One region of the Variovorax sp. GW822-FHT04E09 genome, then DNA from elsewhere that is predicted to be linked to it. Evidence: predicted binding sites of a transcription regulator. Region 1 holds the regulator's gene; the other holds the start of a gene.
What was found. Region 1 encodes sigma-54, which starts transcription at its own class of promoters, with help from an activator protein. Its sites were predicted from a motif close to TGGCANGNAANCTGCTTT; they were not measured.

Region 1 (7,276 bases):
GCCGAGCCCATGCCGGCCACCACCGCCAAACTGGTGCCCGAGAAGAGCCAGATCGCCTTCGTCAGCAAGCAGATGGGCGTGCCGGTGGAAGGCAGCTTCAAGCGCTTCGACGCGCAGGTCGCCTTCGACCCCAAGAAGCCCGAGGGCGGCTCGGTCGTGCTGCAGATCGACACCGCCAGCGCCGGCTTCGGCGTGCCCATGAGCGATGCCGAGCTGCCCAAGCCGACCTGGTTCGACACCGCGCATTTCCCGCAGGCCAGCTTCCGCTCGAGCGCCATCAAGGCGCTAGGCGAGGGCCGCTTCGAGATGGCCGGCAAGCTCACCATCAAGGGCGTCAGCAAGTACGTGACGGTGCCCGTGAACATCGTGTCGTCGGGCGGCGCCTATTCGGTCGCCACGGGCACCCTCACGATCCAGCGGCTCGACTACAAGGTGGGCGACGGCGAATGGACCGACACCTCGGTGGTCGGCAACGAGGTGCAGGTGCGCTTCAAGCTGACGCTCGCGGGTCTCGGGCCGCTGTGACGACGATTTCATTTCCCATGCATCCTTCTTCCTTTGCCATGAACAAGCTCTTCTTCGCCGCGGCCCTTTGCGCGGGCGCGGCCCTGCCCCTGGCCGCCACGGCCCAGGAATACACCGCGCCGCCGCTGGCCGCCAAGCCCGCGGGCGGGCCGGTCAAGAACGCCAGCTACGTGATCGACCCGACCCACACCTTCGTCATGTACGAGATGGGCCACTACGGCACCACCACCAACCGCGGCCGCTTCAGCACCAAGGACGGCTCGGTGAAGATCGACGGCACCGGCGCCAGCGGCAAGGTCGACATCACGATGGACATCAGCTCCATCAACACCGGCGTCGACCTGCTCAACCGCCACGTGCAGAGCAAGGACTTCTTCAACGTGGCCGAATTCCCCACCGGCCGCTTCGTGGCCGAGCGCATCGACTTCAGCGGCGACAAGGTGACCGACGTGCCCGGCACGCTCACGCTCATGGGCCAGACCAAGCCGGTGACGCTGAAGGCCGTGCGCTTCAACTGCTACCTGAACCCGCTCATCAACCGCCAGGTCTGCGGCGGCGACTTCGAGGCCACCGTGCAGCGCAGCGACTGGGGCATCACCTGGGGCCTGAACTTCGGCTTCGAGAACAAGGTGAAGCTGCTGGTGCAGGTCGAAGCCGTGAACGTGCAATGAACCCATCCCCCACCGGAGCCCACTCATGACCGACGCCCACCTCCTGTCCCTGCTCGGCATCGCCGGCGCCATGGCCGTGGGCGCGATGAGCCCCGGCCCGAGCTTCGTGATGGTGGCGCGCACGGCCGTGGCCTCGCGCAGCGACGGGCTCGCGGCGGCGCTGGGCATGGGCGCCGGCGGGCTGGCGTTCTCCATCGCGGCGCTGGCCGGACTGCAGGCGGCGTTCCTCGCGGTGCCGGGGCTGTACCTCGCGATCAAGGCCTTCGGCGGCGCGTACCTGATCTACCTGGGCTTTCGCATCTGGCGCGGCGCCCGCCAGCCGCTCGCGATCACGCCCGACACGGACGCCTCGCCCCGCAGCCAGGGCCGCAGCGGACGCACCTTCCTGCTCGGCCTGGCCACGCAGATCAGCAACCCGAAGACGGCGGTGGTGTACGCGAGCATCTTCGCGGCCTTCCTGCCGCGCGAGGTGCCGCTGGTGCTGGCGCTCGCGGTGCCGGCCGTGATCTTCTGCATCGAGACGGGCTGGTACGCGATCGTCGCGCTGGCGCTGTCATCGGCCGCGCCGCGCGCAGCCTACCTGCGCTACAAGACCTGGATCGACCGTGCGGCCGGCGGCGTGATGGGCCTGCTGGGCCTGCGGCTGGTGTGGTCGGCGGTGCGCGGCACCTGATCGATCAGGTTCGACCGGCGATGCCGGCTCCGGGCAATGCGCCCGGGGGAAGCCGCGTCTTTCTTCACGCGGTCTGGATTTCTTGAGGGGATGTGCGCGGCAGCCGGGTTGTTTTCAATCGGCAACGGCTATGGTCCCGCTTCCAGGTCCAGCTTCGTCATCAAGCCCATCGCATGCCATTCGTCCACCAACTCCTGATCGCCGCCGCTCTCACGGTTGTTGCAACACAGTCCTCTTCCGCGACGCTACAGGACGAAGATCTGAACAGGGCCCTGCAGGGCGTGTGGTGCAACTCCGATGACGGTGGAAAAACGTGCCATGGGTATGACGAATACGTCGACGGCACAAGCTCCTTTTGTGGGGCTTTTCCTGAAAGCAAGGAGCCCTACACCGCGGCAATGCGCTACAAGATTCAGGGCAATCGCATCTGCGCCGTGATCACTGCGAGCAGCAACCCGATCATTGGGCCCGGCTTTTCATTCTGCGATGAGATTCTTGAGATCGACGAACACTCCGTGCGCTCTTACATGGCCTGGTTCGATACGGTCGAGACGAGATTTCGTGTCCCGAAGTCTCAAATGACCTGCGCGACTCCCGAAAAGCCACCGCTCCCGCGTTGAGGCTCGCCGCCAGCGACCATCTGCGGCAGCGCCATGCTTGCAAAGCCTTTCGCAAAGCACCGCTGCGCTACAGCAAGCTCTCGGGCGTGAGCGGCGCCAGCAGCTCGAGCATGGTGCGGTCCCAGAAGCCCGAGTCGGGTTCTTCGTGCAGCACGGTGGTCTTGCCGCCTTCCTCGCTGACCCACTCGATGCGCCGCGAGCCGGTGGCGCCCGCATCGGCGCCTTCGGCAAAGCGCAGCCGGTAGGCGCCCTGCTGCTTGAGCACGTCGAGCAGCTTCAGTGTCTGCTGCGCCATCTCGGGGCTGCGGATGAACAGGCCGATCTCGGTGTTGTGAATCTCGGAGCGCGGATCGAAATTCATCGAGCCGACGAACAGGATGCGCTGGTCGATCACCGCCGACTTGGCGTGCAGCCGCCCCACCGAGGTGCCGAACAAACCCAGCCGCACGCTGCGCCGCGTGCGCGCGGAACTCAGCTCGTGCAGCTCGGCGCCCAGCGCCAGCATGTCGGCGCGGTAGCGGCGGTAGGCGGTGTGCACGAGCGGTTCGTCGGTGGCGGCGAGCGAGTTGGTGACCACGCTGATCTTCACGTTGCGTCCGCGGATCTCACGCATCACCTCCAGCCCCGACGCGCCCGGGATCAGGTAGGGCGAGACCAGCGTCACCTCGCTGCGCGCGCGGCGCATCTGCTCGACCACGTTGTAGCGCACGCTGTCCACGTCGAGCAGCGGCACGCCGCCATACGACGCGGTCTTGCCGATCACGCGGTCGGGTGAATCGGCATACGCCTCGGCGGTGGTCCAGATCAGGCCCAGTTTGCCGGCGTCGAGGTCGTCGGCCACCGGGCTGTAGCCGAGCAGGTCGTTGGGCGCGGGCTTGGGCGGCGGCGGCGTGGTGTCGGGGCCGGTGGCGGCGTCGAAGCGGCGCTGCAGCTCCTCGCGCGGCAGGTCGGTGTGCACGACCGCGCCGATCGGGCGCACGTGCGGACTGTTCCAGTACTGGTCGAACAGCACGCCCAGGCGCGGGATCAGCGCACCCGTCACGAAGGTGTCGAGGTCGATGAAGTTCGGGCCGGTGGTGCGGCGGAAGTACTGGTTGCCGATGTTGCGCCCGCCCGCCACCGCCATCGCGCCGTCGGCGATGAAGAGCTTGTTGTGCATGCGGCGGTTGACGCGGCTGAAGTCGAACAGCGAAGCGGTGAAGCGCTTCAAGAGGCTGCCGCGCCCGGCCGGGAACGGGTTGAACAGGCGCAGCTCCACGTTCGGCGTGGCGGCCAGGCCGAGCAGCAGCTCGTCTTCGCCAGAGGTGTACAGGTCGTCCATCAACAGGCGCACGCGCACGCCGCGCTGGGCCGCATCGCGCAGGGTGCGCAGCAGGTAGCGGCCGGTCTCGTCGTTCTCGATCTGGTAGTACTGCACGTCGAGCGTGCGCTGCGCGCGGCGCGCCAGCTGCAAGCGCGTGTCGAAGGCGAAGTCGCCGCCGGGCATCAGGCGAAAGCCGCTGAGGTCGGGGTCGGGCTGCGAGGCCAGCGCGATCTTGCCGAGCGCGGTGTCGGTCGAGACGGTGATGGCCTTGGTGGGCGGGCGCGGTGCGTCGTCGGGCAGCGTTGCGCAGCCGGCAAACAGCAGCGCCGCCGCGACGACGACCACCCAATGCCCACAGCGCGACAGCAGGCGGCTCGTCATCGTCGGTCTTCTAGAGTGCCTTGCGCAGATTGGCGGGCGCGATGCGCAGCGCTTCGCGGTACTTGGCGACGGTGCGGCGCGCGCACTCGATGCCCTGCTCTTTCAGCATCTCGGAAATCTGGCTGTCGGACAGCGGCTTCTTGATGCTCTCGGAACTCACGAACTGCTTGATGAGCGCGCGCACCGCGGTGCTCGACGCGTTGCCGCCGGTCTCGGTGCCCAGCGCCGAGCCGAAGAAGTACTTCAGCTCGACCGTGCCGAAGGGCGTGGCCATGTACTTGGCGGTGGTCACGCGCGAGATGGTCGACTCGTGCAGGCCCAGCTCGTCGGCGATCTCGCGCAGCACCAGCGGGCGCATGGCCAACTCGCCGTGCACGAAGTAGCTCTTCTGGCGCTCGACGATGGCGTTGCTCACGCGCAGGATGGTGTCGAAGCGCTGCTGGATGTTCTTGATGAACCAGCGCGCCTCCTGCAGCCGCTGCGACAGCGCCTGGCTGCCTTCGCCCTTGTGCGACTTGAGCGCGCCGGCGTAGATGTCGTGCACGCGCAGGCGCGGCATGACCTCGGGGTTGAGCATGACGCGGAACTTCACGTTGGTGCCGCGCCCGGTCTTGGTGACGATCACGTCGGGAATGACGATGTTGCGCTCGACGTCGACGAAACGGCGGCCCGGCTTGGGTTCGAGCCGCGCAATGATCTGCAGCGCCGAGCGCACCAGGTCTTCGTTGGTGCGCGTGAGCGTGGCCAGGCGCTTGAAGTCGCGCCGCGCGAGCAGCTCCATGGGCTGCTTGCAGATCGCGATGGCGGTCTTGCGGATGAGCGCTTCGGCCTCGGTCTCGTCTTCGCTGGCGAGCGCCTTCAGCTGGATGCTCAGGCATTCGCCGAGGTCGCGCGCGCCGACGCCCACCGGCTCCAGGCTCTGCAGCAGGCCCAGCGCCACCTGGAAGTGGTGCACGAGGTCGTCGAACTGGTCGTTGTCGTCGCCCGCCAGGCCCGAGGCCAATGCGGGCAGCGAGTCTTCGAGGTAGCCGTCGTCGTTGAGCGACTCGATCAAAAAGCGCAGCGCGGCGCAGTCGTTTTCATTGAGCCGCAGGCTCAGCGCCTGGCGGTGCAGGAACGACTGCAGCGACTCCTGGCTGCGCGCGAGTTCGGTGGCGTCGGCACGCTCGTCGTCGCCCAGGTTGTTCTGGCGCGCGGGCGCATCGCTGCCCCACTCGCTGTCGTCGGGCGCCATGTCGACGGTGCCGTCGCCTTCCCAGTCGGGCTCGCGCTCGGCGATCTCGGCGGCGGGGCCGTCGGTGTCGGGGGTCGAGGTGGTGGTGTCGCTGGACGTGGAGGACGTGCTGGCGGCGGACGGCGTGAACTCGGCCTCCCCCTCGCCCGCGTCGTCGCGCGGCACCGGCGCATCGGCCGTGTCCAGCCCGAACTCCTCGCGCGCCGCTTCTTCCGCGGTGCGTTCAAGGAACGGGTTCTCGTCCAGCATCTGCTCCACCTCCTGGCTCAGTTCGAGCGTGGAGAGCTGCAGAAGCCGGATCGACTGCTGCAGCTGAGGCGTCAAGGCCAGATGCTGCGAGACGCGAAGGGACAGCCCTTGCTTCATGGAGACCCGACCCTCCCTTACATGCGGAAGTGCTCGCCCAGGTACACCCTGCGTACCTCGGCGTTGTCGACGATCTCCGAGGGTGTGCCTTGTGCCAGCACGTGCCCGTCGCTGATGATGAACGCGTGATCGCAGATGCCCAGCGTTTCACGCACGTTGTGGTCGGTGATGAGCACGCCGATGCCGCGCTCTTTCAGGAAACTGATGATCCGCTGGATCTCGATCACCGCGATCGGGTCGATGCCGGCGAAGGGCTCGTCCAGCAGGATGAAGCGCGGCTGGGTGGCCAGCGCGCGTGCAATTTCAACGCGGCGGCGCTCGCCGCCCGACAGCGCGAGCGCGGGCGAATCGCGCAGGTGGTCCACGCGCAGGTCGGCCAGCAGGTCGGCCAGGCGCTCTTCGGTGTGCTGCTTGGTCAGCGGCATCATGCGGCCGTTGGCGTCGGGCTCGCGTTGCAGCTCGAGCACGGCGCGCACGTTTTCCTCGACCGTGAGCTTGCGGAAGATCGAGGCTTCCTGCGGCAGGTAGCTCAGGCCCATGCGCGCGCGGCGGTGGATGGGCATGTGGGCGATGGGCTCGCCGTCGATGGTGATCTCGCCGGCGTCGGCGCGCACCAGCCCGACGATCATGTAGAACGAGGTGGTCTTGCCCGCGCCGTTGGGGCCGAGCAGTCCGACGACCTCGCCCTTTTGCACGTCGAGCGAGACGTCTTTCACGACCGTGCGGCTGCCGTAGCTCTTCTTGAGGCCGCGCGCCACGAGGCGGCTGCCTGGAATGCCGTCGGCGGTCTGGGTTCCTGCGGTTTCGATCACTTGCGCCCTTCCCCTTCGGTGCCGCCCAGCGTGGTGGTCGGGCGCAGCCCGGCGCCGGGCGCGGGGGTGGGTGCCGGGGCCGCGGGCTTCTTGCCACCGGCCGCCGGTGCGGAGCCGGGCGCCGCCGGGGCCGGCGTGGCCTTCGGCGTGAGGATGGCCTTCACGCGGCCGCCACCGCCCGCCGAGACGCCGGCGTTCGGCGGCACGAGGGAACCGTTGACGGTGTAGGTGTCGTTGCTCTGGTCATAGACGATCAGCGCGCCGCTGCTCTCGTCGTTGGCCGTGGCGCCGATCAGCCGGCGCATGACGGCACGGCGGATGAACTTGACGTTGTCGGCGCGGCTGTCGTACTCGATGACTTCCGACTCGCCCTCGATCCACTCGTCGCCGGCGTTGCGCTTCTGCTTGTAATAGGCCAGCTTGCCGGGCGCCGCCGTGACCACGCCGTACTGGTAGCCCTCGGCGTCCTGGCGCACGTCCAGCCGCGCGCCGCGGATGATGATCGTGCCCTTCGTGACCAGCACGTTGCCGGTGAACACGCTGGTCTGTTTCAGGTCGTCGTAGCGCATCGAGTCGGACTCGATGTTCATCGGCTTGGTGCGGTCGGCGGTTTCGGCCAGGGCGCCCGAGGCGGCACCGGCCAGCAACAGCGCGCCGAAAGCCAGGCGGCCGAGGCGACGAAGGGTGGGGA
Region 2 (7,276 bases), on a different contig from region 1:
CTTCCATTCGCTGAGGTTGAGCACCTTCGCCACGTTCATGTAGTCGCTGGGCACGCGCTGCACGCCCACGGCGGTGTTGATGACCATCGGCCAGATCGAGCAGATGAAGATGGTCCAGATCGCGGCCGGGTTGGCGCCCTTGAACACCAAGAGGCCGATGGGCAGCCACGCGAGCGGCGACACCGGACGCAACAAGCTGATCAGCGGGTTGAACATGCGTGAGAGGAACTCGAAGCGCCCGATGGCGAAGCCGGCCGGAATGCCGACCGCCGCCGCCAGGCCGAAGCCCAGCGCCACGCGCTGCAGCGACGACAGCACGTTCCAGCCCACGCCCTGGTCGTTCGGGCCCTTGCTGTAGAACGGGTCGCTGAACACCGTGAGCGCCTGCTGCCAGGTGGCCAGCGGCGAGGGAAAGCCGGTGGTGCTCTTCATGGCCACGATCTCCCACACCAGCACCAGCAGGCCGAAGCCCAGGAACGGCGGGAGCACGCGCATCCAGAAGGCGCGCAGGTCCAGGGGCGTGCGGGTGCGGGGCACTGGTGCCGCCGCCGCAACGGCCGCAGCGGGGGCGGGTGCCAGGGGCCTGGACACCACGGGCGCGGCGACCTGCGAGGTCACGGCGTCGAGCGGGGAATGGAAGACAGCGCTGACCATGGTGCGTTTCTCCTCAGACATGGAGCTTGAAAGACTCGGCGTACTTCTTCGGGTCCTTGCCGTCCCAGACGGTGCCGTCGAAGAGCTTGCTGGTGCGCAGCACGTCCTTGGGCACGGGCGTCTGCGTGGCGGCGGCGGCCTGCTTGTAGATGTCGATGCGGTTGATCTCGGTGGCCACCTTCAGGTAGTCGGGGTGCTCCTTCAAGAGGCCCCAGCGCTTGTGCTGCGTGAGGAACCACATGCCGTCCGACAGGTACGGGAAGTTCACGGCGCCGCCGTTGTAGAACTTCATGTGGTTGGGGTCGTCCCAGCTCTTGCCCAGGCCGTTGGTGTAGCGGCCCAGGATGCGCTGGTTGATGGCGTCCACGCTGGTGTTGACGTAGCTCTTGTCAGCAATGGTTTCGGCCATCTTGTTCTTGTTCTGCAGGCCGGTGTCGATCCACTTGCCGGCCTCGAGGATCGCGGCCGTGACGGCGCGCGCGGTGTTCGGGTATTTCTTCGTGAACTCCGCGGTGCAGCCCAGCACCTTCTCGGGGTGGTCCTTCCAGATGTCCTGCGTGGTGATGCCGGTGAAGCCGATGCCGTCCATGATCGCGCGCTGGCCCCAGGGCTCGCCCACGCAGTAGCCGTCCATGTTGCCCACGCGCATGTTGGCCACCATCTGCGGGGGCGGCACGGTGATGTTCTTCACGTCCTTGAACGGGTCGATGCCGGCCGAGGCGAGCCAGTAGTAGAGCCACATGGCGTGCGTGCCGGTGGGGAAGGTGTGGGCGAAGGTGTATTCGCCCTTTTCCTTGGCGATGAGCTTGGCGAGCGAGGCGGCATCGACCGCGCCCTTGTCGGCCAGCTTCTTCGACAGCGTGATGGCCTGGCCGTTGTTGTTCAGGGTCATGAGCACGGCCATGTCCTTCTTCGGGCCGCTCACGCCCAGGTGCATGCCGTACACGAGGCCGTAGAGCACGTGCGCCATGTCGAGGTCGCCGTTCACGAGCTTGTCGCGCACGCCGGCCCAGCTGGCTTCCTTGCTCGGCACGATCTTCACGCCGTACTTCTTGTCGATGCCCAGCACCGAGGCCATCACCACGCTGGCGCAGTCGGTCAGCGGGATGAAGCCGATCTTCACTTCTTCCTTCTCGGGCTTGTCCGAGCCCTGGGCCCAGACGGCGGCGCGCAGCGCGGGGTCGATGCCCACGGCGCCGAGGGCGGCGGCCTGCAGCACGCGGCGCCGGCTCAGTTTGGTTTTCAGCAGCAGATCGGACATGGCGGGGCTCCAGAAGTGAAAGACAAAAACGAAAAGGCGTCCGCACCGCGCAGGGGCTGCTCGTGAACGAGCCCTTGCGGGATGGGGACGCCTTTGTCCGGTTCGGTGGGCCGCACCCGCCGTTGGGTGCAACCTGCCTTTGAGACCTTGCGGTCCCGTGCCAAGGACTACGCAAGCGACGTGCCAGCTCGAACCTGCCGTTGGAGGCTATGGAAAAGATAGCTGGCAGGGCGCGCCGGTGCAGGGGAAAGTTCCAGCCGGCCTGCGAAACCGGGCTACGCACAACTGTTGTGCGCTGCACCAATCCAAGCGGCTGGGGTCAGCGCCGCGGTGCAGGTTCGAGCGGCAGGTAGTCGGCCATGGCCAGCATCGACTCGGCCACGTCGACGAGGCGGCGCTTCTGGTTCATGGCGGTCTGGCGCAGCATCTTGTGCGCCTCGGCCTCGCTCAGGCGCCGGTGCGCCATCAGCAGGCCCTTGGCGCGCTCGACGATCTTGCGTTCGTTGAGCGAGGCACGCACGGTGTCGAGTTCGTCGCTCATGGCCTGCAGGCGCTGCGACTGCTCCTGGACCATGTCGAGCACCGAGCGCTCGAGGTGGCGCCCGAGCTGCGCCGGCGTGGCGTCCTGCGCCTGCTGGGCATCGTCGAAGAAGAGCGCGCCGCCGGCCTGCGGGGCCAGCGTGCCGAGCAGCTGCCGGTAGGCCGCCAGCTCGCTGCGCGCCTGGGCGGTCTTGTGGTCGCACAGCGCGCGCAGGTCGGCCGAGAGGCGGTTCTCGACCGTCTGCATGGCGTCGATGCGCCGCGTGCAGCAGTCGAACCAGGCCTGGCTCAGCAGCGCGTCGGCCGGCACCGAGGTGGCGCCCTTGCGGCGCAGGCGCTCGAGCTCGGCCAGCACGGCGTCCGACTGGCTGTCGTGCCAGAGCGTGCGCACCGCGTCGCCCGAGAAATCGATGAACACCTGGAAGCAGCGCTCCTGCGACTCGATGAGGTGGCGCCACTGCTGGCGCTGCGCGTCGTCGCCCCGGCCCAGCGCGAGCGCGGCGGCGCCGAAGGCCCGCTCCTGGCCGGCGAACTCCTTGCCCTGCATGAAGTTGAACATCGCCACCAGCAGGCGCGAGATCTCGGGGTCGGTGGCGCCGTCGGCCGCCTCGAACACCACCGCCAGCAGGCCGGCCACCAGCTTGGCGAAGGCGGCCACGGCCTGCGCCGGCTGGAGTTCGAGCGCGTCGATGCGCCGGCGCAGCGCAGGCAGGGCGTCCAGGCCCGGCAGCACCCAGGCGATGCGGCTGAACAGGCGCGCGCCGTGGCCGGCGCCCACCGCGCGGTGGTGCTCGGCCTCGAGCCGGTCGAAGCCGGCGCGCACCTGCTGCTCGAGCGCCAGGCATTCGGCGATCTGCGGGCCGCGCTGGTCGGCAAAGCGCCCGCCGTGCGAGGCCAGGAACACGTTCGACATGCCGCGCTCGCGCTGCAGCGCATGCACGAGCCGCCCGATCGCGCCGACCAGCTCGCTGGTGCGCGCGAGCTGGTCCAGCGCGTCGATCTCGCATCGGCGCGCGGCGATCAGGAAGCTCAGGCCGGAAGTCATTCGTGGGGGCGCAGAAGGGGCGCCTTCCGCTCGTGCAACTTCCGTGCCTCGCTTGCCCCTTCGCGGGCGCCGCCGGCGGGCGGCCCCTACACTCGGCGCCATGCTCTTGTTGGGAATCGAATCATCCTGCGACGAGACCGGCGTGGCGCTGGTCGAGTCGCACGGCGACGCGCTGCCGCTGCTGCGTTCGCACGCGCTGCACAGCCAGATCGCCATGCACCAGGCCTACGGGGGCGTGGTGCCCGAGCTGGCCAGCCGCGACCACATCCGCCGCGTGCTGCCGCTCACCGAAGCCGTCATGGCCGAGGCCGGTCGCTCGCTGGCCGAGATCGACGTGGTGGCCTACACGCGCGGGCCCGGCCTGGCCGGCGCGCTGCTCGTGGGCGCGGGCGTGGCCTGCGCGCTCGGCGTGGCGCTGGGCAAGCCGGTGCTGGGGGTGCATCACCTCGAAGGGCATCTGCTGTCGCCGTTCCTGAGTGCCGATCCGCCCGAATTTCCGTTCGTGGCGCTGCTGGTGTCGGGTGGCCACACGCAGCTGATGCGGGTCGACGGCGTGGGCCGCTACGAACTGCTCGGCGAGACCATCGACGACGCGGCCGGCGAGGCCTTCGACAAGAGCGCCAAGCTCATGGGCCTGCCGTACCCCGGCGGCCCCTGGCTCGCGAAGCTGGCCGAAGGCGGCGACGCCGCGGCCTTCAAGCTGCCGCGCCCGCTGCTGCACAGCGGCGACCTCGACTTTTCGTTTGCCGGCCTGAAGACGGCCGTGCTCACGCAGGCCAAGAAGCTCGGCGACCAGCTCGAGGCGCGCAAGGCCGACCTGGCCGCCTCCACGCAGGCGGCGATCGTCGAAGTGCTGCTGAAGAAGTCGCTCGCGGCGCTGGACCAGACCGGCCTGAAGCGGCTGGTGGTCGCCGGCGGCGTGGGGGCCAACAAGAACCTGCGCGAGCAACTGAACGCGGCCTGCGCCAAGCGCAAGGTGCGCGTGCACTACCCCGAGCTGCACCTGTGCACGGACAACGGCGCCATGATCGCCATGGCCGCCGCGATGCGGCTGCAGTCAGGCCTGTCGCAGGCGAGCGAGCGCTACGCCTTCGACGTCAAGCCGCGATGGCCGATGGCATCGCTGATGACGCCCGAGACGCCGCTGCCGGAAACCGCGTAGCCGGCTGCGGCCGTGCGCGCCCCAGCGAGGGCAGCGGCAGCACGTCGAGCACGTTGCGCCAGAGCTGGCGCCACTCGGGCCAGTCGTGGCCGCCTTCGGTCGTGAACACGCGCCCCGGGGGCAGGGCGTCGGCCAGCAGCTTGTGGTTGCTGGCAAAGCGGTCGGCCAGGCCGAAACCCAGGTACAGCGGCGGCAGGTCCTGGGAAGGCTTCGGCGCCAGGTACTGCTGGAAGAAGGGCCAGAGCTTGCGGTCGGGTTCCTCGTCGGGCTGCGGCCCGGTGGGCGCCTGCCAGGCGCGCAGGCCGCCGGCCTTCTTGATTTCCGCGCCGAGCACGCGGCGCCCGAGGTAGGGCGCCAGCGCCACGATGCCATCCACCGAGCCCGGCCGCGCCAGTTCGTGGATCAGCGCGCCGAACCCGCCGATGGAAATGCCGACCAGCCAGATCGAGGTGTAGCCTTTGGCCCGCTGCGGCTCGATGACGTCGGCATGCAGCCGCTCGCTGAGGGTCTGGTCGTAGTAGTAGGAGACGTCCGCATCGACCAGCAGTGCGTCGGCTGCGAGGTGCCGCTCGCGCACGGCGCTGATGAAACCCTCGCGCTCGAACTCTTCGGGTTTGAGGTAGGCCCCTGGCAGGAAGATCAGGAGCGTGTCGGACCGTTCATTGTCATTGGCTGACTGCAGGTGCGTTTTCATGGTGCCTTGAGGCACACCCGCTGTCCGCACCGCCCGGGAACTCGATGCGTTTACGAGATGCCCACGAAGAAGAAAGTACTAATAAATCGTCACATCATGTGACGTTATCCGGCACTATTGTGAATACGGCGCTTGTTTAAAGTCAAAACAAGCTGTCACTAACATTTTCTTCGTGGGGGCATCGCCGGGACTAGTTGATCTGCAAGTGCGAAACCTGGCTTGCGGGCACCAGCTTGCCCAGCTTCAGGGTCAGCACGCCGTTCTCCAGCTTGGCTTCGCTGGTGGCCAGGTCGATGGCTTGCGGCAGCTCGTAGGCGAGCTTGATCTGGCGCTTGGCTTCGGCCTTGCTTTCGATGCGGACCACGGCGCCTTCGATGGCCACCGACAGGTCTTCACGCGACAGGCCGGGCACGTCCAGCGACAGGGTCCAGCTCTTGTCGTCCTGCTCGACCAGGGGCGAGCGGCGGGCGCCGGCAAAAGCCTCGTTCACGAAGCGCTCGAAAGCGCGGTCGTGGGCACGGGGAGCGAAATGCGCGCGGTGGGTGGGGGTGAAGAACATGGCGAAAACTCCTGGGTGAATGAACACAATGGGGACATGGAATGTGTGTCCCTTACACTGCGCGGCCTTTCCATCGTGAGTGCCGCTTGACACCTCATCTAGGCGCATCGGCACGCGTTTCAAGACAATGAAAACCCCCTTTATTTGGCGCCGCCGGGCCTTGAAATTCGCAGCGGCGGCGCTATGCGCGACCCCGTTCGCCGGCCTGGCCCAGGCCCCGCAACCCGCCCCCATCCGACTGGCGCTCATCGAGAGCATGAGCGGCCCCTTCGCCAACACCGGCGAGGCCGTGTTTCGCAACCTGCAGTGGGCCGTGGAGCGCGTGAACGCGCGCGGCGGCGTGAAGCTGCCGGGCGGCGCGCGGCCGCTGCAACTGGACCGCTACGACAGCAAGGGCCAGAACGAAGAGGCGCTGTCGGCGCTGCGCGCAGCGATGGACGACGGCACCCGCATCGTGCTGCAGGGCAATTCGTCGGTGACGGCCGCGGCGCTGATCGATGCCATCGACAAGAACAACGAGCGCGACCCGTCGCGGCGCGCGGTCTTCCTGAACTACTCGGCGGTCGATCCGGTGCTGACCAACGAGCGCTGCAGCTTCTGGCACTTCCGCTTCGACGCCCACGCCGACATGCGCGTGGCCGCGCTGATGGACGTGGTCAAGGACGACGCGGCGCTCAAGCGCGTCTACCTGATCGGCCAGGACTACAGCTTCGGCCAGGCCGTGCTGCGCGAGTCGCGCCGCCAGCTGGGCGTGCAACGCCCCGACGTGGAGATCGTCGGCGACGAGCTGCACCCCATGGGCAAGGTGAAGGACTTCGCGCCCTACGCCACCAAGATCCTCGCCAGCGGCGCGCAGGCGGTGGTCACCGGCAACTGGGGCAACGACCTCACGCTGCTCGTGAAGGCCGCGCGCGAGGCCGGTTTCAATGGCAGCTTCTACACCTTCTACGGCAATGCGCTGGGCGCGCCGGCCGCCATCGGCGATGCAGGCATCGGCCGCGTGGTCGCGGTGGCCGACTGGCTGCCGAACGTGCAGACGCCGCAGTCCGAAGCCTTCTACCGCGCCTTCCGCACGCGCTTTCCGCGCCCGGCCGACGACTACGTACACATGCGCATGCAGCTCTTGGTCGAGTCGCTCGCGCAGGCGCTGGAACGCGCGGGCAGCACCGAGGCCGTGCCATTGGCGCGCGCGCTGGAGCAGGCCGACGTGAGCCTGTACGGCCAGCGCGGCCGCATGCGCGCGGCCGACCACCAGTTCCAGCAGCAGCTTGTGGTCGGTGTGATGGACAAGCAGGGCAAGCCCGGCGTGCAGTTCGACGTCGAGGGCTCGGGCTATGGCTTTCGCGTGATCAAGACGATCG

Region 2: AC1RL8_RS06880 (nitrate regulatory protein) is a predicted target of sigma-54. The motif match lies at 3,532-3,549, and genes of this name have one in related genera.

What each region holds. Positions count from the first base shown of each region.
Region 1 covers NZ_JBXAMR010000010.1:64,999-72,274, reverse strand. Annotated here, with positions in the region: gene AC1RL8_RS28740 (YceI family protein) at 1-525, shown strand, start outside; gene AC1RL8_RS28735 (YceI family protein) at 564-1,196, shown strand; gene AC1RL8_RS28730 (LysE family translocator) at 1,222-1,869, shown strand; gene AC1RL8_RS28725 (hypothetical protein) at 2,043-2,489, shown strand; gene AC1RL8_RS28720 (phospholipase D family protein) at 2,557-4,173, opposite strand; gene rpoN (RNA polymerase factor sigma-54) at 4,184-5,773, opposite strand; gene lptB (LPS export ABC transporter ATP-binding protein) at 5,791-6,585, opposite strand; gene lptA (lipopolysaccharide transport periplasmic protein LptA) at 6,582-7,276, opposite strand, start outside.
Region 2 covers NZ_JBXAMR010000001.1:1,490,499-1,497,774, reverse strand. Annotated here, with positions in the region: gene ntrB (nitrate ABC transporter permease) at 1-654, opposite strand, end outside; gene AC1RL8_RS06885 (CmpA/NrtA family ABC transporter substrate-binding protein) at 668-1,915, opposite strand; gene AC1RL8_RS06880 (nitrate regulatory protein) at 2,235-3,500, opposite strand; gene tsaD (tRNA (adenosine(37)-N6)-threonylcarbamoyltransferase complex transferase subunit TsaD) at 3,601-4,662, shown strand; gene AC1RL8_RS06870 (alpha/beta hydrolase) at 4,598-5,356, opposite strand; gene AC1RL8_RS06865 (Hsp20/alpha crystallin family protein) at 5,547-5,915, opposite strand; gene AC1RL8_RS06860 (branched-chain amino acid ABC transporter substrate-binding protein) at 6,043-7,276, shown strand, end outside.